One region of the Neobacillus sp. GCM10023253 genome, then DNA from elsewhere that is predicted to be linked to it. Evidence: predicted binding sites of a transcription regulator. Region 1 holds the regulator's gene; each other region holds the start of a gene.
The links. Region 1 encodes Rex, which represses fermentation and respiration genes when NADH is low (regulators of the CRP and FNR family bind a similar motif). Its sites were predicted from a motif close to TTGTGAAATATTTCACAA; they were not measured.
Positions count from the first base shown of each region.

Region 1 (5,590 bases):
TATAAAGTATGGATAAAATCCATATTTCTATTCAATTCTTTTCAAAGCAGGCATTCAAAATTGAAACTAATTTGTCATTAAAGGTAGAATGAAGAATAGTGATTGATTACATTTCGATTGGAAAAAATAGATGGAAAAGGAGTTTTGACTTGAAAAGGGAATACTGGATTGTCCTTATTGTTTATATTGCCATGCAGCTTTCCAGCTTTGCCGGGATTCCTGCATTTATGTTTGGATTTCGCCTTTTTGGATGGAGGCAGGAATTTGTGGTACCGGTTTGGCTAATCACAAGTTTCACCCTTGCCTTTCTCATCATTCTTGTTATCCTAAGAAAAGAAATGAAGCCTGGGGTCCATAGTGAAAGAAACACTTCAATCGGTCATTCGATAAAGTGGGCGATTTTAGGGGTTTTCCTTGCCCTATTTGCCCAATATACGGCTGCCATCATTGAGCGCCTTATTGGGATTGAATTGGGCTCTAAAAATACACAGGAAATCCTCACGATCATTAATGCCTTTCCTTTGGCCATTCTTGTAACGAGTATTATCGGCCCTATTTTAGAAGAAATTGTGTTTCGGAAAATTATCTTTGGGGCTTTTTATAAACGGTTTAATTTCTTTATTTCTGCCCTAATCAGCTCGGTGGTCTTTGCGCTTGTCCATATGGAGCCTGAGCATCTGCTTATTTACTCGGCGATGGGCTTTACCTTTGCTTTTCTTTATGTAAAAACCAAACGCATCCTGGTGCCGATTTTCGCCCATGTATCCATGAACACGATGGTCGTCCTTGTTCAGTCGGTTTATAAGGATGACATTGAGCGGCTGATGCGTGAGGCAGAGGCAGTTCAAAACTTTATCGGAGGATTTCTATGAAACGTTCACCTTTGTTTTCTGGTTTGATTTATTTAATACTTGGTGCCCTGTTCACCTATTTTGCTATCGATGATGTCCAAAATAATGGCTGGGGCTTCTTCAGCTACCTTTTGGTCATCCTCGCCACCTTTGATTTTGGGTCAGCCTTAAAGATGATTGTTTTTCATTTTAAGTATAAGGGGCAAATGAAAAAATGAGGCTGTCACATTTAAACAGCCTCATTCTTATTAATCTTCGATTTCCTTTAGCGCAATCTGCTGATAAGTTTTAAAGAATGAATCACAGAATAAATCCCATTCGGCAGCGGCTTCCATCGAGGCCTCGCTTACTTCTCCTAAAACCGGTCGTTGTAATAAGTCTTCAAGCTGTTCGGAGAACTTTTTAATAGATTCTATCGGTGCACCTTCCAATACGCTAGCCACAAACTCGGCAGGTGAATACCAATCAGAAACCCTGGCCAAATCGCGGTAGATTTGCGTTAGAAGCAGATTACGCGGTCCCTCCCACTGTTCGTTTACGACCACATCGCGGAAGATACGCGGCAGCGACGAAAATTCCTCCATCACTCCATGACCAGCAAACACGGAGATAGCCTCCCGTAAAATTTCCGCCCCCTCATTCGTTGCACAGATTTTCTGCAGCAAGACAAGTTCACGCAGATTAAATAACTTTTTCCTAACTTCAATTGGATGGTCCGATTTAATTCCTGGATTAAGCGGCTTATCCAGCTGCAAGAAAAGATTATAGATTTTGAATGCCCCCGCCGTCGTTCGCTCAGCGGCATGCTGGAGTCGTTTCAACTTGCTTGCTGCGAGTGGATAGTCTTTTACCTTCTTTCCAAAAACACTTCGGAAATCACTGTACAAATTTGCCTCCCGAGAGGCCCTCAGCATAAACCCAGCACAGGCAATTCCAATTTCCAACCGCGACAAGGTCAATACAATTCCGACTGCAACTGCAATCCCCTTATCCTTTGGACCGATTGGATAGGCGCGCGCCCCCTTATATTGAATCTCCCCTGTTGGCAGCTCGGCTGTGCCAAGCTTCCATTTGATCCGATTAATCTCGTACCCGTTGCGTTTCTCCTTCTCCTTATCCCCCGGAAGCCAGGATGGTACGATAAATGTCGAAACTTTGTCAGTTCCCGATATTTTTGCCGTTACCACCGAATAATCGGCATGAGCCGCAGAACAGAAAAACTTATTCCCATACAAACGATAACACTTGCCTTCCGGAACCGCTTCCAAAACATTGGCCGGCAAATCAGAACCACCCTGGATTTCTGTCATAAATTGAGCGCCAATGGCAAATTCGCCATTTAGCCCTTCTTTTGTATGATTTAATATATCTTGAAGTTCTGGATAATCCTCATCCGGAAACTGGTCAAGCAAAGCCACTAAACCATGTGTACAAGTAAGCGGACAGGTTACTCCCGCCTCACCCAGCTGGTGAATTAGCATTCTTTTCACAAAGCTTTCCCAAGGTGTCATATTTCTGGAAAAAAGACCTTCTCCGAAAATTTCATTCTCTAATTGATGAACTTCTTGAGGACGGACAATCCGGTCAATCCGATTATTAAAAGCATCAAAGTGAAGCATGTAGGGGCGGACTTCCGGCCTGGCAATTCTTTCAGCTAACCGGTTCCATTTTGCAGATACTGTTGGCGAAAAGGATAATAGTTTTTCGTGGACTTGGCTGTGCTGAGAACCCGTAAATTTCTTAACCGCTTTTTGTAAAAACGGTTCATCACGATACCAATCAAGGTTGTCACGTTTTTCGAGAAATTCATCAAAGCTGTAAGAATTTTTTCCTTTCGCTTCTGTCTCTTGGGAAACAAGCTTCATAAAAACGCCACTCTCCTCATGAATGATAATTCATAATTTTCAATTTAATTTTAAATGTAAGGATATGGCAGCGTCAAATATAAGTAGAAAACAAAAAAAAGGCCGAACTAATCAGACCTCATAAAAAGATATCTTTATTGCTGCGCCCTTCTATAACGGTATTGGTTCCACTGAAAATAAATAAAGCATCCGATGCAAAAACCTAGAATTGCCACAAAGGCAGCCACCGCGACAAGAATCGTGAACACATAGCCAACACCATTCCATCCCAGCAGGAATCCTACAAATCCAATTCCCAAACACGATACGGCAATTTTTTGATTAAATTGCTGCTGCTCCCAATCCTCAGGGATATAAGCCTTTGGGTCCTTTCTTAAAAATAGTTTTGCTATTTGCATAATCGGATTAAATCCGAATAAAAGACCAGACATACCGGCAACAAACGGCACTAACAAAAACCATTCCTGTCCGGATAACCATGTTAACACAACACTTAAAACAATCGTCCACTGGTTTGTTTTCACAAGCGGCCGTGGGATTGAACGAACTTTTTCTGTCATTTTAATTCCAACCTTTCCTATTGGATTACGATAATTACTCGTGTAATCATTTTACCCGCTTCAACTCCCTTTGTATAGTGATCTGTTTAGGAAAAATGTTTCCAAACGAAAAATGGGCCTCTCACCATTTTGGCGAGAAGCCCATTGATTATTTATTCTTCTACTTCGTGGTTTGGATAATGCTTTAAAAAGTAAACAAGTGATTGCAGCTCCACCGCCAGGTCAATATGATGCACGCGGATCGATGAAGGTACATTCAGTCTCGCTGGTGTAAAGTTTAAAATCCCTTTTACATTCGTTTTCACAAGCTTGTCTGTAATCTGCTGTGCAACCGGGGCCGGCACCGTCAAAATCGCCACCGAAATATTTTCCTCAATCAAATACTGTTCTATATCGTCCATCGAATAAACGGGAACATCGCCTATCGAACCGCCAATTTTTCCGGGGTCCACATCGAAGGCACAAGCGATTTTTGTATTATTATTTTTTAAAAAATTGTAGTGTAAAAAGGCTGTGCCGAGATTACCCACCCCGATTAACGCTACCTTTGTTAATTCATCTTGATCAAGTGTTTTCCGGAAAAACGATAACAAATAGTTTACGTTATAGCCGTACCCCTTTTTCCCAAGGGCCCCGAAATAAGAGAAATCCCTGCGAATAGTGGCCGAGTCCACCTTTACTGCTTCACTCAATTCTGCAGATGACACCCTCTGCTTGCCAGAAGAATGAAGGTTTTGTAAAAATCGATAATATAAGGGCAGACGCTTTGCTGTTGCCTGTGGTATTTTCATCGTTTCATTGGACATATTTCTCCCACCCTTCAATTTTAATGGATATATTAGATTTCTCTTCTAAAATCACCGTTTTTGCCGCCGGTTTTTTCCACCAGAAAGGTTGGTCCAATCACCATCCCTTTATCAACTGCCTTACACATATCATAGACGGTCAGGGCACAAACAGAGGCGGCTGTTAGCGCTTCCATCTCAACCCCCGTACTGCCTTTGGTTTTCACTGATGCAGCAATATGCAGTGTATATTGTTCCTGCCCGGCCTGCTCCCACGAAAAACTAATATTGATACCTGTCAATGGAATCGGGTGGCACATTGGAATGATATCCCATGTCTTTTTCGCTGCCATCACTGCAGCAACCTGGGCAACTGCTAAGACATCGCCCTTTTTCATTTCGTGGTTTGTAATTTTTTCATAAATTTCAGTGCATACGGATATGCTTGACTGGGCTATCGCCGTGCGTGCCGTTTCCGGCTTATCGCTGACATCGACCATCTTGGCCCGGCCTTCTTCATTAAAATGAGTAAATTCAGCCATAAAGAAAATCCTCCTACAAAAAATAATACATTATTTTTTTGTCTATGTGTGTGAAACTTTGAACTAACAGTATATTTTTTTATCATTCCATTAAAAAATTTCACTTCATTGCCGACTTCCGGGTAATACGGTACACTAGTCGTAAGGTAATAGAGGTGAAAAAGATGATTTTATTACAGGTTAACCAACTACAAAAATATTATGGTGCTGAACTTATTTTATCGAATATAAAACTGGAATTACAATCCCGTGACCGTGTTGCTTTAGTCGGCCGTAACGGAGCTGGGAAATCAACATTATTGAAAATAATCGCCGGAGAAATGGGCTATGACGGCGGCGAAATCATTAAACCAAAGGATGCTACCATTGGTTATTTGGCGCAAAATACGGGTTTAGAGTCCCATTTGTCCATCTGGGAGGAAATGCTGACGGTTTTCGAGCATCTTCAGGCGATGGAAAAATCGCTCCGGAAGCTGGAAGAACAAATGGCCAATCCTGCTGTTTTCGGGGACCCAGGAAAATATGAAAAGGTATTAAAGGAATATGATGAACTGCAAGTTCAATTTAAAGAGCAGGGCGGCTATCAGTATGAAGCCGATATCCGCTCTGTCTTGCATGGATTAAATTTTTCTGATACTACGTTAATGATTTCAAGTCTAAGCGGCGGACAAAAAACGCGTCTTGCGCTCGGCAAGCTGCTGCTGACAAGACCTGATATTTTAATTCTGGACGAGCCTACCAACCACTTGGATATCGAAACCCTTTCCTGGCTTGAGCAATATCTGCAGGGCTACGCTGGCGCTATTTTAATTGTTTCGCATGACCGCTATTTTTTGGATAAAGTCGTTACAGAGGTGTATGAACTATCGCGCCGTCAAATTCAGCGATTTACCGGAAATTATAGCTCTTATCTTGATCAGAAAGCGGCCAATTATGAACGCGACATGAAGGTTTATGAAAAGCAGCAGGAGGAAATTGCCGCCTTAA
Region 1 covers NZ_JBHSHV010000011.1:4,721-10,310, reverse strand. Annotated here, with positions in the region: gene ACFPA1_RS13795 (CPBP family intramembrane glutamic endopeptidase) at 150-872, shown strand; gene ACFPA1_RS13790 (YdiK family protein) at 869-1,069, shown strand; gene ACFPA1_RS13785 (acyl-CoA dehydrogenase family protein) at 1,100-2,716, opposite strand; gene ACFPA1_RS13780 (DUF4395 domain-containing protein) at 2,851-3,276, opposite strand; gene ACFPA1_RS13775 (redox-sensing transcriptional repressor Rex) at 3,429-4,082, opposite strand; gene moaC (cyclic pyranopterin monophosphate synthase MoaC) at 4,115-4,603, opposite strand; gene ACFPA1_RS13765 (ABC-F family ATP-binding cassette domain-containing protein) at 4,768-5,590, shown strand, end outside.

Region 2 (5,590 bases), on a different contig from region 1:
ACGGTCCAGACCTGCCAATCAGTCAGGCGCTCGACCGTGCTGTCGAGAATGGGATCGTCGCCGTCGCTGCATCGGGCAATTCTGGACCGAATGTATGGACGGTCGGTTCACCGGGAACATCCGCAAAAGCAATTTCGGTAGGCGCCTCGACGCCTACCATGGAAATTCCCCAACTATTAATAGAAGGAATGCAAAATCCGCTCCGGGTCCAGCCAATGGAGGGGTCGGGGAATTGGGCGCTTGACCGGACGCTCCCAATCGTCGACGGCGGCATCGGCCAACCCAACGAACTCGAGAATGTTCAGGGGAAAATCGTTCTAATGAAGCGTGGCGAATTGACTTTTTCGGAAAAAGCAAAAAATGCCCATGAGGCGGGGGCTAAGGCGGTGGTAGTCGCTAACAATCTCAAGGGCACCTTCATCGGCAATCTCGATGCGCCCGCTGCTATACCGATCGGGTCGATTACCAAAAGCGAGGGGGAATTTTTACGAAAAAAACTGAAAAACACCAGTGTGACGGCAAGACTCAAAATAAATGAAGAAATTGACCGGCTTGCTGACTTCAGCTCCAGGGGGCCGGTCACGGATACATGGGATATCAAACCGGACCTCGTTGCCCCGGGGGTGGCCATCAATTCGACGATTCCTGGCGGCTACTTGAGCCTGCAGGGGACGAGCATGGCCGCACCGCATGTAGCCGGCGCCTGTGCACTGATCAAGCAGGCCCATCCGGATTGGACGCCGGAGCAGATTAAGTCGGCGCTGATGAATACCGCAAAACCGCTGGCCAAGGAACCCGGTGAGCCAAGTAGCAGCATGGGCCCGGGGACAACCCGGAAACCAATCGAAATCGGTCCAATCGGCAAGAACCAAAACAAAACCAAGCTTACCCCCGGACCCTATTACCGCACATACGAGCAGGGGGCCGGCCGCATCCAGGTCGATGATGCGATCCAGACGGACTCGCTAGTCATGCCGGGGAGCATACGGTTCGGAAAGTTTAGCAGCCTGAAAAATGTTCATAAAGCCCAATTAAAAGTCGAAAATATCTGCGACAGTCCAAAACGCTACACGTTTGACATCCCGCAGCACATCGATGGCCTCGAGTGGCGTTTCCCGCTCGCATTCACCCTGGAGCCGAAAGAAACAAAAGACATTACTGTGGAGCTCGCCGTCGACCCGCAGATTTTTAAAGGTAAAATTCACGATGGTTTTCTAACCTTACATGCTGGGAGCCAGTCCATTCATATCCCGTTTTTGTATGTTCTTGAGGAGCCGGGATACCCAAGGATTATGGGCTTTGATTTTGCAGAAGGAGATGAGCCGGGCACTTACCAGTATGAGGTCTACGTACCGGGGGGAGCGGAGGAATTTGGAATCGCCTTATTCAACCCTGACGATTACCGCTTTGTCGGCTTTCTTGACACAAGCACCGATGTAAAGAAGGGACTGATCCGTAAAGCCTTCAAAGCTGAAGACCTTCCATACGAAGGGACTTACCGAGCCAAAGTCTTCGCCAAAAAGGCGGGCAAAGAGGATTTTATTGAAACGATGATTTCTATTTATAAAAATTAAGACAAAAATTAGGGCGGTAAACGAAGTGAGAATGCCGCCCGCAATTCCGCCTAACCTTTGGGAAATTATTTAAAAAGTCAGAAATAAATGTTCACAAAATGGACACAAAATAGCCAAAAAAACTTCAAAAATTACAATACAATAAGAGTGTTGACTTTCACTTCCAAATCACAAAAAAATTGGGAAATTGTTTGTGGAATAATTCACGTAAATTCATTGACAATGCATGGTGCCTATTGTATGCTAACAAAGGGTGTGCATGGTAGGGTTTTCATCAAAATTTAATTTGACAAAATCCCGCGCATGATTTATCATAATCACCTTTTGTTTTTCATTCTCTACGCAGTGAGGATGATTTTATTATGCAAAAGAACCGCAATCCTTTTCAAGCCATGGCTTTAATGTCTGCAATTGTTTCCCAGTTGGTCGGCTCCATCCTGATTGGCATTTTTGCCGGAAGGTGGCTGGACGGAAAGTGGGGTACAGAACCAATATTCTTAATAATCGGACTGCTCCTGGGTCTTGCGGCAGGGGTTTATTCTATGCTTGTCTCAATCCGCCATTTCTATTCAGGAGATAAATAACCATGCCAGATTTCAGAGAAATGTACAACAGGCAGAGAAAATGGATGTTTTACTTGTTGTCCATCTATGTTCTTGGCTGGGGCTTCACTACATACAAAACGACTTTCCTTGGGTTGATCCTTGGGACATGCTTTAGCTTCATTATGCTTTGGATGTTAGTGAGAAAGACAGAGAAATTCGACAAAGCCGTTTCGGCAGGGAAAAAGGTCAAATCATTGGGCTCGCTGCAAAGAATGGCGATCTCGGCAATAGCGGTAATGATTGCGTTAGAATACCCTGATTATTTTCAAATAGTTAGTGTTGTTTTGGGACTAATGACAGCCTATATTGTCATTATGATAGATTATTTTTATCATGCTCTGCATGCTCAAAAGTGAAGGGAAGCGAGGTGAGTTTATATGCATCATGGGGCTCCTGAGTTTGAATTGTTTGGTCTCTGGTTTAACGGGGCAAACGTTCTTATGATCACAATTGCAAGTGCAATTGTATTTCTTATTGCCGTATTAGCAACCCGCAAGCTGGCAATGAAACCTACGGGGATGCAAAACTTTATGGAATGGGTGATGGACTTTGTAAAAGGCATCATCAACAGCACAATGGATTGGAAAGAAGGCGGGCGATTCCACATCCTGGGGATTACATTAATCATGTATATTTTTGTATCAAATATGCTGGGTCTTCCTTTCGCAATCGTCGTTGACGATAAGCTTTGGTGGAAATCACCGACAGCTGACCCGATTATTACGTTAACCCTAGCGGTCATGATTTTGGGTCTTACCCATTATTACGGCGTCAAGCTAAAGGGCGCAAAAGGATATGGAGAAGGCTTCTTCACTCCAATGAAATTCTTATTCCCGTTAAAGATTATCGAGGAATTTGCGAACACATTGACGCTTGGTCTGCGTCTTTACGGTAACATTTACGCTGGTGAATTGCTTCTATCGCTCTTGGCAGCGGGATTAGCACACCAAGGAATCGCCGGCACAATCGCCGCCATTCCGCTTACACTTGTATGGCAAGGCTTCTCGATCTTCGTCGGATCCATCCAAGCGTACATCTTTACTATGTTAACGATGGTTTATATGGCACACAAAGTGAGTCATGACCATTAATATAATTTTTTATAAAAAATAAAACATATTTATACATTTTAAGGAGGAACAAAATAATGAATCTTATAGCAGCAGCAATTGCAATTGGTCTAGCAGCAGTAGGCGCAGGTATTGGTAACGGTCTTATCGTAGGACGTACAGTTGAAGGTATCGCTCGTCAGCCAGAAGCACGTGGTTTACTACAAACTACAATGTTCATCGGGGTTGCGTTAGTAGAAGCATTACCGATCATCGGCGTTGTTATCGCGTTCATGGTCTTAAACCGATAAAATTAAAAAACTCCAGATGGCGAAGAGACTTTCATCTAACTTCGCCATTCATTTATGTTCGTTTATGCATTTCTAGTGTGAGCAACTCTTGAAAGGAGTGAACCCAGGGTGTTAACAAGCAGTTTAGTATTAGGTGCAGCCGAGCAAGCGGGCGGCCACGTTAATTATGGAGATATCTTCTTCCAACTGATCGTGTTTATTGTCCTCTTGGCATTGCTGAAAAAGTTTGCGTGGGGTCCATTAATGGGCATCATGAAACAGCGCGAAGAGCATATTGCAAGTGAAATCAACGCAGCTGAAGAAAGCCGCGGAGAAGCGAAGAAGCTTTTAGAAGAACAAAGAAATCTTTTAAAAGAAGCCCGTGCAGAAGCACAGAGCTTAATTGAAAGTGCGAAAAAGCAAGGCGATATCCAGCGTGAGGAAATCATCGCAGCGGCCCGACAAGAAGCGGAACGCCAAAAGGATTCTGCCAAGCTTGAAATCGAACAACAGAAAGAAAAAGCTGTTGCCGCTATTCGCGAACAAGTGGCTTCATTGTCTGTGTTAATTGCTTCTAAAGTAATTGAAAGAGAATTATCTCAAGCGGACCAAGATGCGCTTATTAACGAATATATCAAAGAGGCAGGAGAAGGGCGATGAGCAACCAACTAGTAGCAAAACGCTACGCGTCGGCTCTTTTTCAAATTGCAAAGGAACAGCAGATTCTAAGTACAGTAGAAGAAGAACTTCGTGTAGTCAAGGAAGTTTTACAATACAATCCTGATTTAAAAGCTGTTCTCAAATCTTCGAAGCTTCCTATTGAAAAGAAAAAAGAGATTGTGAAAAACGCTTTTACATCTGTTAATCAATATGTCTTAAATACAGTATTGATCCTAATCGAACGTCATCGTGAAGGCGAAATCGTGGAAGTTGTGAATCAATTCACGGAGTTGACAAATGATGAACTCGGCATTGCCGAAGCGGAAGTGACCAGCATCCGCCCGCTTTCAGACGCGGAGCGTGAAGCTATTTCTGCGACATTTGCAGCTAAGATTGGGAAGAAATCATTACGAATTGAAAATATCGTGGATTCCGATTTGCTCGGAGGCGTTATGCTTCGCATCGGAAACCGTATATATGATGGATCATTACGCGGCAAGCTAAGCCGTTTAGAACGTAAATTGTTATCGTAGATAAGGGGTGAAACTCATGAGCATCAAAGCTGAAGAAATCAGTGCCCTGATAAAGAAGCAGATTGAAAACTATCAGGCAGAAATTCAAGTGACCGATGTTGGTACTGTTATCTCCGTTGGTGACGGTATCGCACGTGTCCATGGTCTTGACAATGTCATGGCCGGAGAACTTGTTGAATTCTCAAACGGCGTTATGGGTATGTCGCAAAACCTTGAAGAGAATAACGTCGGTATCATTATTTTAGGACCTTTCACTGACATCAAAGAAGGTGACGAGGTTCGCCGTACAGGACGCATCATGGAGGTTCCGGTTGGTGAGGAACTAATTGGACGTGTAGTTAACTCATTAGGACAACCAATCGATGGCATGGGTCCAATCAATGCAAAAAAAACCCGCCCAGTTGAGCAAGTAGCAACAGGCGTTATGGCTCGTAAATCCGTTCATGAGCCACTGCAAACTGGTATTAAAGCGATTGACGCACTAGTGCCAATCGGACGCGGACAGCGTGAGTTAATCATCGGTGACCGTCAAACAGGTAAAACATCCGTTGCAATCGATACGATCATCAACCAAAAAGGTCAAAACATGATCTGTATCTATGTTGCGATTGGACAAAAAGAATCAACAGTACGTAACGCCGTTGAATCACTTCGTAAAAATGGCGCATTAGAATACACTATCGTTGTTTCTGCATCTGCATCACAGCCTGCTCCAATGCTATTCTTAGCACCATATGCAGGGGTTGCAATGGGTGAAGAATTTATGTTCAACGGTAAGCACGTATTAATCGTATATGATGATTTAACAAAGCAGGCATCTGCATATCGTGAGCTTTCCTTGTTACTTCGCCGTCCTCCAGGCCGTGAAGCATATCCAGG
Region 2 covers NZ_JBHSHV010000027.1:203,405-208,994, forward strand. Annotated here, with positions in the region: gene ACFPA1_RS24515 (S8 family serine peptidase) at 1-1,574, shown strand, start outside; gene ACFPA1_RS24520 (AtpZ/AtpI family protein) at 1,934-2,158, shown strand; gene ACFPA1_RS24525 (ATP synthase subunit I) at 2,161-2,535, shown strand; gene atpB (F0F1 ATP synthase subunit A) at 2,557-3,270, shown strand; gene atpE (F0F1 ATP synthase subunit C) at 3,327-3,539, shown strand; gene ACFPA1_RS24540 (F0F1 ATP synthase subunit B) at 3,648-4,178, shown strand; gene ACFPA1_RS24545 (F0F1 ATP synthase subunit delta) at 4,175-4,711, shown strand; gene atpA (F0F1 ATP synthase subunit alpha) at 4,728-5,590, shown strand, end outside.
Region 2: ACFPA1_RS24520 (AtpZ/AtpI family protein) is a predicted target of Rex. The motif match lies at 1,766-1,783, and genes of this name have one in related genera.

Region 3 (5,590 bases), on a different contig from region 1:
CCATTATAAGCTTACAAAAAACTAATAGACATATCAAAAGTCACAAATTCGAAACTTTCTCACAGAAGAATATAAAAATTCACGCTTGCAGTGTGATTTTAGTCACCTAGTTAAATTTGATTTTCCATTATGCTTAGTTTAGAAACCAAACCTTTTATCAAGGAGGAAGATTAATGTTGACATTCCCATTTTCCGCAAATTCTTTAGTTAAAGATATTGTAAACGAATTACCAAAAACAAGTGATGTATTTAAATCTTATCGAATCGATTTCTGCTGCGGCGGTAACATCCCGCTTTCCGAAGCTGCAGCCCAAGGCAATCTTAATATCGATGCTATTTTAGAGGATTTAAAAGCTGTTTATGAAAAAAATGAGTCCAAAGAGACCGATTTAGAAGTTTGGACTAACTCTGATTCCAACACCATCATTGACCATGTGATCGCTAACTATCACCGGGCAACGGAAGAAGAATTTAAAATGCTTAGTCCTTATGTGACAAAGGTGTCCCGCGTCCATGGGGATAATCATCCAGAATTGCTAAAGGTTTATGAGCTTTACCATGAATTTAAAAAGGAAATGTTAGAACATATGGCAAAGGAAGAAGAAATTGTCTTCCCAATCATTAGAAAACTAGCAGACGGGACAATTGAAAACCGCGACGAAGCGATTAACATGATTGTGGAACTCGAAAAAGAACATGACCATGCCGGTGCCATATTGAAAGAGCTTCGGGAGATTACCGGCGACTTTACACCGCCGCTTGATGCCTGCGGTACGTACCGGCTAGTCTATAGCCGTTTAGAAGAACTGGAAGGATTAACCTTTATGCATGTTCATTTGGAAAATAACATTCTATTCCCTAGATATATCTAAGAAGAACAAAACAGCCTGTGATTGCAGGCTGTTTTCTTTCGTTTGCGGTTTGTTTACCCGCCGATATAGGACATTTCGATTTTTTTACGATTTTTGTTTGTTTCGGCCGTTCTTTCATCCGAATATCGATCATTTCGACCGTTCCAAATCTCCGCAATTCTTCCAAAAAGTTGTTCATCAGATGCGCCGTTTCTCATGAAATTACGAAGATCATGGCCATTACCGTTAAATAAGCAAGTAAAAATCTGGCCATTCGCTGAAAGACGGGCCCGGGTACAGCTGGAACAGAACGATTCCGAGACGGAGGTAATAAAACCAACATTGACATCGGTACCTTTATAGCGATAATGCTTAGCAACCTCACCAAAGTAAGCAGGGTCAACTGGTTCCAATTCAAATTCCGCCTTTAGCATTTCGTAAATTTCCTTTTTTGTCACAACATCATCCATTTTCCAGCCATTGGTGGAGCCAACATCCATATATTCAATATACCGGAGCTCCAGCCCTTTTTCTTTACAGAATTTAGCCATTGGAATAATGTCTTGGTCGTTTAAACCCTTTTTGACAACCATATTTAATTTAACGCCTAATCCTGCATCTTTAGCGGCTTGAATTCCTTCTAGAACAGGACCGGTCCCAATTCCCCTGCCATTGATTTTGCCAAATAATTCATCATCTAGACTATCCAGACTGATATTCACTCGCTTCAAGCCTGCTTCCTTCAATTTCGCAGCCAATTTAGGAAGAAGAACGCCATTTGTTGTTAAGCCAATATCACTAAGGCCTTCAATCGCGGCTAGCTTTTCAATGAGAATCGGTAAATCCCTTCTTAACAGCGGCTCACCGCCTGTCAAGCGGATTTTTTTCACGCCTAACTGCACGAAGATTTTTCCTAACCGTTCAATTTCCTCATAGGTCAGGAGGGCACTCCTTGGCAGAAATTCAAAATCCGGCCCAAATTGATCGGCAGGCATACAGTATTGACAACGAAAATTACATCTATCAATAACGGAAATTCTTAAATCCCTTAATGGTCTATTAAATTTATCTGTAATGATTGTTTTTTCCATTTAATCAACTCCAATAAATAAAGAAGCTCATTTTATACCATTGTAACAGATGAATTTAAAAAATACTGTTACTTTCTTCACTATCCATATTTCCCTAAAAAAAAATTGTCCAGTTTTCACTATATTGTCATTGTTTACTACTTCTACGTGGCTAATCTTGATATAAAATGTTACTAACGAATCCAAGTTATTTATATAGAAATATAGTACAGGGGTGGAGAAAAATGATTACGACAATGAAACCAACTCATTCAATTGAAATAAAAGAACTGCTTAAATTTGCTGATCGGAAGTTTAAAAGCGAACGGGGAAGATTTCTATTTCAGGAAGGGATGCTCGCTGATGAATTATATGTCATCATTTCCGGTAAAATTCAAATCAGCAAAATTACAGCAGACGGGCGGGAGCTGTCACTAAGAATTTGCGGAGAAAACGATATTTGCGGAGAATTAACCCTTTTCACTGATAGTCCAAAATATTTATTAAGTGCTAAGGTTCTTGAAGAAGGTGAAATCGCGGCAATAAAAAAAGAAGTACTTGAAAGTGAAATTTTCCAAAACAGTAAGCTAGCCTTTGAATTTATGAAGTGGATGAGCGATCACTTCCGCAAAACGCAGACAAAATTCCGCGACCTTGTCCTAAACGGAAAGCGCGGCGCTTTATTTTCAACCTTAATCCGGATGACCAATAGCTATGGGGTACCAAAAAGTGATGGAATATTAATCGACCTGCCGTTGACCAATCAAGAGCTGGCAAATTTCTGCGGCACTTCACGGGAAAGTACAAATCGGATCTTAAGTGAGCTAAAACGTGATAATATCATTTCCATTAAACGAGGTAAAATTACCGTCCTGGATTTGCAATACTTAAAAGATGAAATTGGCTGTGAAAATTGTTCCACTGTTTATTGCAGCATTGAATAGTTATTAAGAGGAGGCAATCGAAAATCGATTGCCTCTATAAATTTATTGTGTTTGTTTTTCTCTTAGTGCCTTAGGAATATAAACGCAGAATGGTTCACTTTCTAAATAATCCCCAGTCATGGCGTATGCTCTTGATCTTGAGCCGCCGCAAACATATCGGAATTCGCAGACACCGCATTTCCCTTTAAATCCATCTGGGTTTCTAAGTGCCTTAAAGATTGGCGACTCCCGGTAAATTTCAGCCAGAGGGGTTTCCCTAATATTTCCGGCCTTAACCGGAAGCAGGCCGCTCGGATAGACATCCCCAATATGGGATATAAACACAAAGCCATTGCCGTCATTTACACCCTTTGGTGCACGGCCCAGACCATCGATTGAGCCCGTTAAGCCTTTTTCTGTCAACGCAGATAAATAGCTGATTTCCTCTGTCTTTTCTTTGGCTTCACGCATTTTTTGCTGGATTACCACACGGCGGTAATGCATCGCCTCCGTGGTTTTAATATCAAAAGGAACCCGCTTGCTTAGATCATAGAGCCATCTTAGCACCTTTTCATGCTCCACAGGCGATATCATATCAGATGCCTGTCCCCTTCCGGTCGGAACAAGGAAAAAGACACTCCACAGAACACACTTTAATTCTTCAACCAATTTCGCCATTTCATCAAGATGTCCGTAATTATATCTGGATACTACGGTATTAATCTGAATCGGCATTTCCAGTTCATGTAAATATTTAATTCGTTCCATTGTTAAGTCAAAAGAACCCGCTGTCCCGCGAAAATGGTCATGAATCTCAGCAGTAGGACCATCAAGGCTGAACGCCCAACGAGAAAGTCCGACTTCTTTAGCCTTACGCATCGCATCAATTGTTACGTTAGGAGTAGCGCTTGGTGTCATCGAAACACGTACCCCTTTTGAGACTGCGTATTTGGTAATTTCAAAAATATCCTCTCTCATAAGCGGATCTCCGCCGGTAAATACAAGAAGCGGATTATTCATTTCATATATCTGATCAATCAAATGCTTGCCTTCTTCAAGCGTAAGTTCTCGAGGGTCCCTCGTATACTGGGCATCTGCGCGGCAGTGCAAACATTTTAATTGACAAGCTCGAGTTAGTTCCCATATCACAATAAACGGATCTTTATTAAAGTCTCGGCTAAAATCCATCTTGAAACGCCTCCTATAAAACGGCTAGTTCAAACTAAATAGCCCTATTACTTCGTATTATAAAGGTGTTTATGTTTGAAAAAAGTGAACTTCCTCACAATCCTTTTTCATTATATGGACGATTTGTGAATGAAAAAAAACAGCAGAGCGGAAAGCTCTGCTGTTTTATGAGATGGTTAAAACTTCGTATTTGGAGGCAAGCTCAACAAAGTCAGCCATTCCGCTTATTTTGCCAACTGTCAATTTTTCGCTAACACCGTAGTGGTCGGCACAGGTTTTACACGCAAAAATGTTAACACCCTTATCCTCCAACTCTTTTAAATGAACGGATACAAAGGAATCCTCAGTCAACGTGAATACCCCACTGTTCATGCAAAAAACAGCTGCTGGGAGTTCCTCTCTTTGTTTTAAAACAGTAAAGAAAGTCTCTAAAACATTCTCTCCTAAAACCTGGTCGCCTTTGCCCAACTGATTTGAACTAACTAAAATGACTTTATTTTTCATGCTGCGGATGGTCCCTTAACGAATTCCCAGTGCAATTTTTGCATAACGGGACATCATGTCCTTATTCCAAGGGGGATTCCAGACGATATTGACATCGACATCCTTGACTTCCGGAATATCAGACAATGCTCTTTTCACCTGATCAACAATTGTTCCGGCTAGTGGGCAGCCCATTGCTGTTAATGTCATTGTAACCGTCAGTTTTCCCTCGTCGTCCATTTCAGTATTATATATTAAACCTAAATTGACGATATCGACGCCAAGCTCAGGGTCAATAACAAGCTCAAGGGCGCCCATTATATTTTCTTTTAAATCTTCATTCATTTTATCTTCACTCCTGTTCAGTTTTATTGTAACCATTATAACAAAAGGTATTTCGAAAACCAGTATAGCGCGTTTCAGAAACATTTGAAGTGAATTTTTTTACAGTTTAAATATAAATTGATAACATATTGATAATAGAAACAAATACTTCCAAAGAGAGGTTTCAAATGACAGAAAGACATTTAATCGCATTGGACTTAGACGGAACTTTATTAAAAGATGATAAAACGATTTCGGAAAAAACGAAGGAAGTTTTAAGAAAAGCAAGAGAAGATGGCCATATCGTGATGATCGCCACTGGGAGGCCATATCGTTCCAGCGAAATGTATTATCGAGAGTTGGATTTAGATACCCCGATCGTTAATTTCAATGGGGCTTTCATGCATCATCCCCGGAACCCGAAATGGGGCTTTTTCCATGAGCCGCTTGATATACATGTTGCAAAAGATATTGTCGAGGCCTGCCGCAGCTTTCATTTTCATAATATCATCGCTGAAGTAATGGATGATGTCTATTTTCATTATCATGACCAAAAGCTGATTGAAATTTTTAATTTTGGCCATCCCAATATTACTACGGGCGATTTAAGTAATTATTTGAAGGATTCACCAACTAGCCTGCTCATCCATACAGAGGAAGACCAATTAAAGAAGATCCGCGACCATCTATCTGATGCACATGCCGAAGTCATCGATCACCGCAGCTGGGCTGCCCCATGGCATGTTATCGA
Region 3 covers NZ_JBHSHV010000003.1:85,750-91,339, reverse strand. Annotated here, with positions in the region: gene ric (iron-sulfur cluster repair di-iron protein) at 177-872, shown strand; gene moaA (GTP 3',8-cyclase MoaA) at 926-1,942, opposite strand; gene ACFPA1_RS00795 (Crp/Fnr family transcriptional regulator) at 2,167-2,865, shown strand; gene ACFPA1_RS00790 (TIGR04053 family radical SAM/SPASM domain-containing protein) at 2,908-4,032, opposite strand; gene ACFPA1_RS00785 (DsrE family protein) at 4,198-4,536, opposite strand; gene ACFPA1_RS00780 (metal-sulfur cluster assembly factor) at 4,552-4,860, opposite strand; gene ACFPA1_RS00775 (Cof-type HAD-IIB family hydrolase) at 5,028-5,590, shown strand, end outside.
Region 3: ACFPA1_RS00790 (TIGR04053 family radical SAM/SPASM domain-containing protein) is a predicted target of Rex. The motif match lies at 4,115-4,132, and genes of this name have one in related genera.

Region 4 (5,590 bases), on a different contig from region 1:
GATAGCTGTAATCAGGGTGAGCACCGCTAATCCGCTAATAAGGTAAATCAAGTATCCCAGTTCCGGGAAATTTTCTTCGCTGAAATTGGACATGCCAATATAGTGGTTAAGCCCATTAATAATATCGATTTCGCCTTTCAGCTTATTGGGATAGACAATAATATTCAATCCTTCGGGATATTGCGGGGCATAAAACAGCATCTTCCACCACGGAAAAAATATTGATACAACCAATAATACGGCTGAAAGTCCAATCAGCAATGCCGAGGTAATAGACAATTTACTGCCTTTGTTACGATCATTCAAGTTAACCATTCCTTTTATGCTTAATAAGGCGGAGAGGCCGCCTCCTTCAGTGCCGGCCCCCCATAAAGCGGGACCGGACACTTTCCCTGAGACAGCCTCGCCCAAAAGTCGAAAGTATCTGGCTTTTTAAGCGAAGGCCTGTGCTTCGCGGTAATCCGTTAATTTTTTGGTTTAACCAGGAAGTAGCCGTTCATTTCTTGGTGCAGAGCCGAGCAGAAGTTTGTGCAATAAAGCGGGAAGGTACCTGCTTTATCAGCGGTAAACTCCATTGTATTGGTTTGGCCAGGCTGAACTTCCATGTTTAAGTCATAGCTGTTGATTGCAAAACCGTGGGTAATATCTTCATCGAAGTCGATATTCGTCAAATGGATAAAGACATGGTCACCTTGGTTCACTTCAATCACGTCAGGTCGTTTTGACTTACTGTCGAAGATGAATCTTGAGCGCATCGCAATTCCATACACATGGACTTCATTGCCGTTACGGACAATTTTGGTGTCACTTTGTTTATAGACGGCATCCTTATTATTTGGATCCTTCGGATAAACGTTAATCGTTTTGATTTTGTCAGCTTTGATCATCTGTGCATAGTGCGGCTCAGGGTCAACCGGTGCCGACTGGACGACTTTCATTTTGCCGCTGATATCGATTAACTGCATTGATTCTGGATGAGACGGTCCGACCGATAAGTAGGTGTCTTTGGCAATCTTGTTCAAGGCAATCAGCCATTTTCCATCAGGTGCGACGGTGTCGCCTTCAGCAGCAACAGAGTGGCCAGGAGAATACTGAACAGGCACGCGGTCTAAAGTTTTACCGGTTTTCGGATCCCATTTTACAATTTCAGAAGAGATGAACATGGTTGTATATGCCATGCCTTTGTCATCAAACTGAGTATGAAGTGGTCCAAGTGCGTTTTCTGGGTTCACTTCACGTTCCATTACGGATTCATATTTTAAGATTGGAATGCCGTTGCGATCGCCGGCAAATTCTTTCTTTTCGATTGCCTTAAAGGCTTTTTCAAATGAGAATACAGTCATCGCAGGAGCAAGCTTGCCGGAAGCGATGAAATATTTTCCATCTGGGGTTACGTCAACACCGTGCGGCGATTTGGCAACCGGCACTAAATAAATGCCGCCCTTTTCTTTTTCAGGGAAAATCATTTTTTGGCCGCCAACATCCTCGTATTTGCCTTCCTTGACCATCTTCTCAAGCTCTTTCCAGTTGAAAAGAACGATGTAGTCGCGGTCAGCCTGTGAGGCATTGACTTCCATTGTAGTTGTTGCTTCTTCCGTATTGTAGGTTGTCATAACAGCCCAGTCTTTTGAACTCTTTTTCCCAGCATCAGAAAGGTCATAGGACCAAGGCGGAAGGGCCACCTGGTAAGCAATGTTCAGCTTTACATTCTTTTCGTCAAAGGTTACGGCTGACATCACACCGCGGTATTTCTGGCTGTAATCATCTAGAGATTCATATTTTTGTCCAAGCGGCACGGCGAAACGTGTCGGCAGGAACATGTACTCGGTATTTTCCGTTACAAACGCGGCACAGTGCGGGCCGGCTGTATTTGGAACATTGAGAATGTCTTTGGTTGTAAATGTTTTTAAGTCAACGACTGCGGCACGGCTGTTGCCGACATCAGTGGCAAACATCCATTTGCCGTCATAGTCGCCGTTTGTTTCCGAGAAAGCAGGGTGGTGAAGGTCACCCCAAGTATAATCACCCATCATTTTCTTGGAATGCTCATCAAAGCCATAGCCTGTAGCGGAATCCGGAGAAAAGACTGGAATCGTTCTAATTTTTCGCATTGAAGGCACACCGTAGATAAACATTTGTCCGGAGTGGCCGCCGGATGCGAATAAATAGTAATCATCTTTTTTGCCAAATGGCACATAAACCTTTTCGGCATTGCTCTTGTTGCTGGCGTTTGCGGCCTCAGTCTTCGTGTTGTTCGACGAAAAATCAGCGAACGACAGTGTTGCTGCAGCAAACCCGGCTAGCAGGCCGGATGCGATTGGAACCCATTTTTTCATTCGGTTAACACCACCTTATTTTTCAGATGCCTGCTTGAGCAGGTCTAGTACTTGCTTTTCTTCTTCTTCGGTTAATGGATTTTTGCCGATAACACCTGACATAACAGCGGATGTAGGCTGTTTTAAGAATTCCTCAATTGGTTTGCCGTGCTTTCCTTCAACGTTTACAAAGGCTTGGGAAAGATCCGGTCCGACTGCACCGCCTTTTATGTTGAGCGCTTCCACGCTATGGCAGCCAAGGCATCCCTTTTTATTAAGGATGTTATCGTCATTAACACTGGAAGTGGCTGCTGTTTCTTTTGGTTTGCTGGAATCATCCGCTGCTTTTTTCTTCGAAACAGCCTGGGCGGTTTGCGGTGCCTTTCCTGAGTCACTGGAGTTCCCCATGATGACATCAAATACTAGATATCCAAGCCCGAAGCCGAGCACAAGGCTAATGGCAAAACTAATAAGAGCTTTTTTCAAATTTGTTCCCCCTCCTTTTCGTCAATTGAACAGTTTCATCCTAATTCATTAAATTTTGTAAATTTGTGACGTTCGTCACACGAAATGAAGGGTTTTTGAACGTTCTGTGAAAGGGCCCCAAAAGCATATATCTAAAGCGTTTTTTTAAAAATGAACGTTCTGTGAAAAACGATTTTTCCATGATGTATTTGCGATTTGCAGTATTGTGACCCTTTTCACTTCTATAACGTGAGAAATAGCTTACAATTAGAGGAAAATAAGCTAGGTAAAGGTGGTGGGAAGGTTGGAGCGCATAAAAAAATTACTGGAGCCGAATTTATCAGTGATTCAGGAAGTCGACAAAGAAGGCTTGCTTCGAAAAATTGAGATTTTTAAAGACTTATCCCCGAAATCGCTAAATATCATTGAAAGGCGGATTCAAACGCTTGAAGTGAAAAAAGGGATGCGGATTATCAAAGAGGATGAGAAGGCAAAAGGGGTCTTCTTCATTCATTCCGGGTCGGTTAAGCTCGCCAAACAGGATGAGAACGGGAATGAAATTATCGTTTGTGTGAAGCAGCAAGGGGATATTTTCGCCGAAGCATGTTTATTCACACGGAAGGAAGAATGTTACCCGGCAACAGCAACGATGCTTGAGGATGGCCGGCTGTTCTTTTTGGATAAGCAAGAGCTCGAGCAGGATCTTTACCAATATCCGGAGCTTTCTATGCAAATGATCCGCTATATGAGCGATGCTTTAAGAGAAATGACCTCACAGTTAAGGGATGTGGTCCTGCTCGATGTTTATGCAAAAACGGTAAAGATGCTGGAGCGGCTCGGACGGAAGTTTAACCCAGACTTCAAACGCTGGGAAGTTGAAATACCGTTAACCGTACAGGAATTCGCCACCGTCGTCGGCACCTCGCGTGAAAGCATCAGCCGTGTCTTCTCCAAACTTAAAAAAGAGGAAATGATTGATTTGAAATCGCGGAAAATCATCATCCTTGACTGGTGCAAATTCTGCACGCTGCTCCATAAAGAATATTAAAAGGAAAGGGACCTGTCACCACTCTAAAAGTGAGATGACGGGTCCCTTTATATATTTAATCAAATTTGTACGTCCAAAAGCGCTCGTTGTTGATCCAGACCATAATTTGTGGGTCTTGGTTTTTTAGTTTTTCGGACACGTCGGCAAACATTAGCTCCGTTTGCGAGCGGTGTGCCTTGATGGCGGCAAGCTTTATTTCGGCGACAGGGCTGATATTATTAATGATGTCAGCTTCACCAAGTTTTTCAATACAATCGTTCGAGAAGGCAACGCAGTGTAAGGTTGGCCGTGCGGCTTCAGGAAGCCTTTCGACAGCGCGGACGACGGCCGCGCCGGTGGCGTCATGGTCGGGATGCACAGCATAGCCGGGATAAAAGGTGATAACCAAAGAAGGATTCAGTTCATCAATCAAGGCGGACATAACGTCGGCCAGCTTTTCTTCATCCTCAAATTCTACAGTTTTATCGCGGTAGCCGAGCATGCGTAAATCTTGGATGCCTAAAGCGCGGGCAGCTTCCTTTAGTTCCGCTTTTCTGATTTTCGGGAGATTTTCCCGATTGGTAAATGGCGGATTCCCCATATTGCGGCCCATTTCCCCAAGGGTTAAGCAGGCGTAAGTAACAGGGGTGCCATTTTTGATGTGGGTGGCTATTGTCCCGGATACTCCAAATGCCTCATCATCCGGATGTGGAAAGACAACTAGGACATGGCGTTCTTTTTCCATTTTACATTCTCCTTTCAGGACTGACGCATGAAACCACTATTCAAAGGGAGTCGGGCTGATTTCCAATGCGACGGCTAGTTTCCCTTCATTGTCATGGCCGGCAAGCAGCAGCCGTCCCAGTTCATCGATTTCAAAATGAGTGATGCCCTCAGCGTAAATCCAGCCAAGGTTAATTTTTAAGCCCACCCGGTAAGGACCTTTTCCGGTGATTTTCCCTATTTCATATTGGACTTTGGCGTTGCGGATATAAGCGCCTGCCGAAAAGAATGATTGATCGCGATGTGATGCGTAGGCACCGTTTGTGGTTTCAAGGTGAATATATACTTCTTTATTTACGAAGCTATTAATGGCTTCCTGTACTTGTTTGGTGTTCACTAGTTCCAAGCTGATTCCTCCCTTCCCGTTATTTCTTATAAAAAATAGGATTTAGTCTACGAGATATTTTTCTTTAAGAATGTAACTATCATACTAAAATTGGATAAAAAATGCGAAATGAATGCTCGGTTAAATATATGTTGATTTCCGCTCCGGGCACTCGCTTTCCGCGGGGAGGTCCTGGAGCCTCCTCGGCGCTGAAAGCGCCTGCGGGGTCTCCAGTGACCTCTATATCCCGCAGGAGTTGAGTGCCCTCCGCTCCAATCAACAAGGTTGGCGATCATTTTCACATTTTAATGAAAAAAAGAGCCGAACGTCGTGTTCAGCTCTTTAGGAAATTATTCTGCGCAGTCTTCGCAGTATTCGGTTTTGCTTTTTGAGCCGCGGTAGGCGCCGTGCCAGGTTGGGCCGACGTATTCGTTTAGGCGGAAGCCTTGTTCGATGGCTGCGGCGATAAAGTCTTTCGCCACTTCGACTGCTTCAAAGACGGATTTCCCTTTCGCAAGTTCAGCTGTGACCGCGGATGAGTAGGTGCAGCCGGCGCCGTGCGTAAAGGTTGTATTATATTTTGGCGATTCGTAAATTCTGAATTCCTTGCCATCATAAAGAAGATCGACGGCATTTTCTTCAGACTGCAGTTTACTGCCGCCTTTGATAAGGACA
Region 4 covers NZ_JBHSHV010000027.1:130,123-135,712, forward strand. Annotated here, with positions in the region: gene ACFPA1_RS24160 (hypothetical protein) at 1-306, opposite strand, end outside; gene nosZ (Sec-dependent nitrous-oxide reductase) at 465-2,336, opposite strand; gene ACFPA1_RS24170 (cytochrome C) at 2,352-2,801, opposite strand; gene ACFPA1_RS24175 (Crp/Fnr family transcriptional regulator) at 3,085-3,828, shown strand; gene bshB2 (bacillithiol biosynthesis deacetylase BshB2) at 3,884-4,552, opposite strand; gene ACFPA1_RS24185 (YojF family protein) at 4,589-4,936, opposite strand; gene pdxK (pyridoxine/pyridoxal/pyridoxamine kinase) at 5,266-5,590, opposite strand, start outside.
Region 4: ACFPA1_RS24170 (cytochrome C) is a predicted target of Rex. The motif match lies at 3,005-3,022, and genes of this name have one in related genera.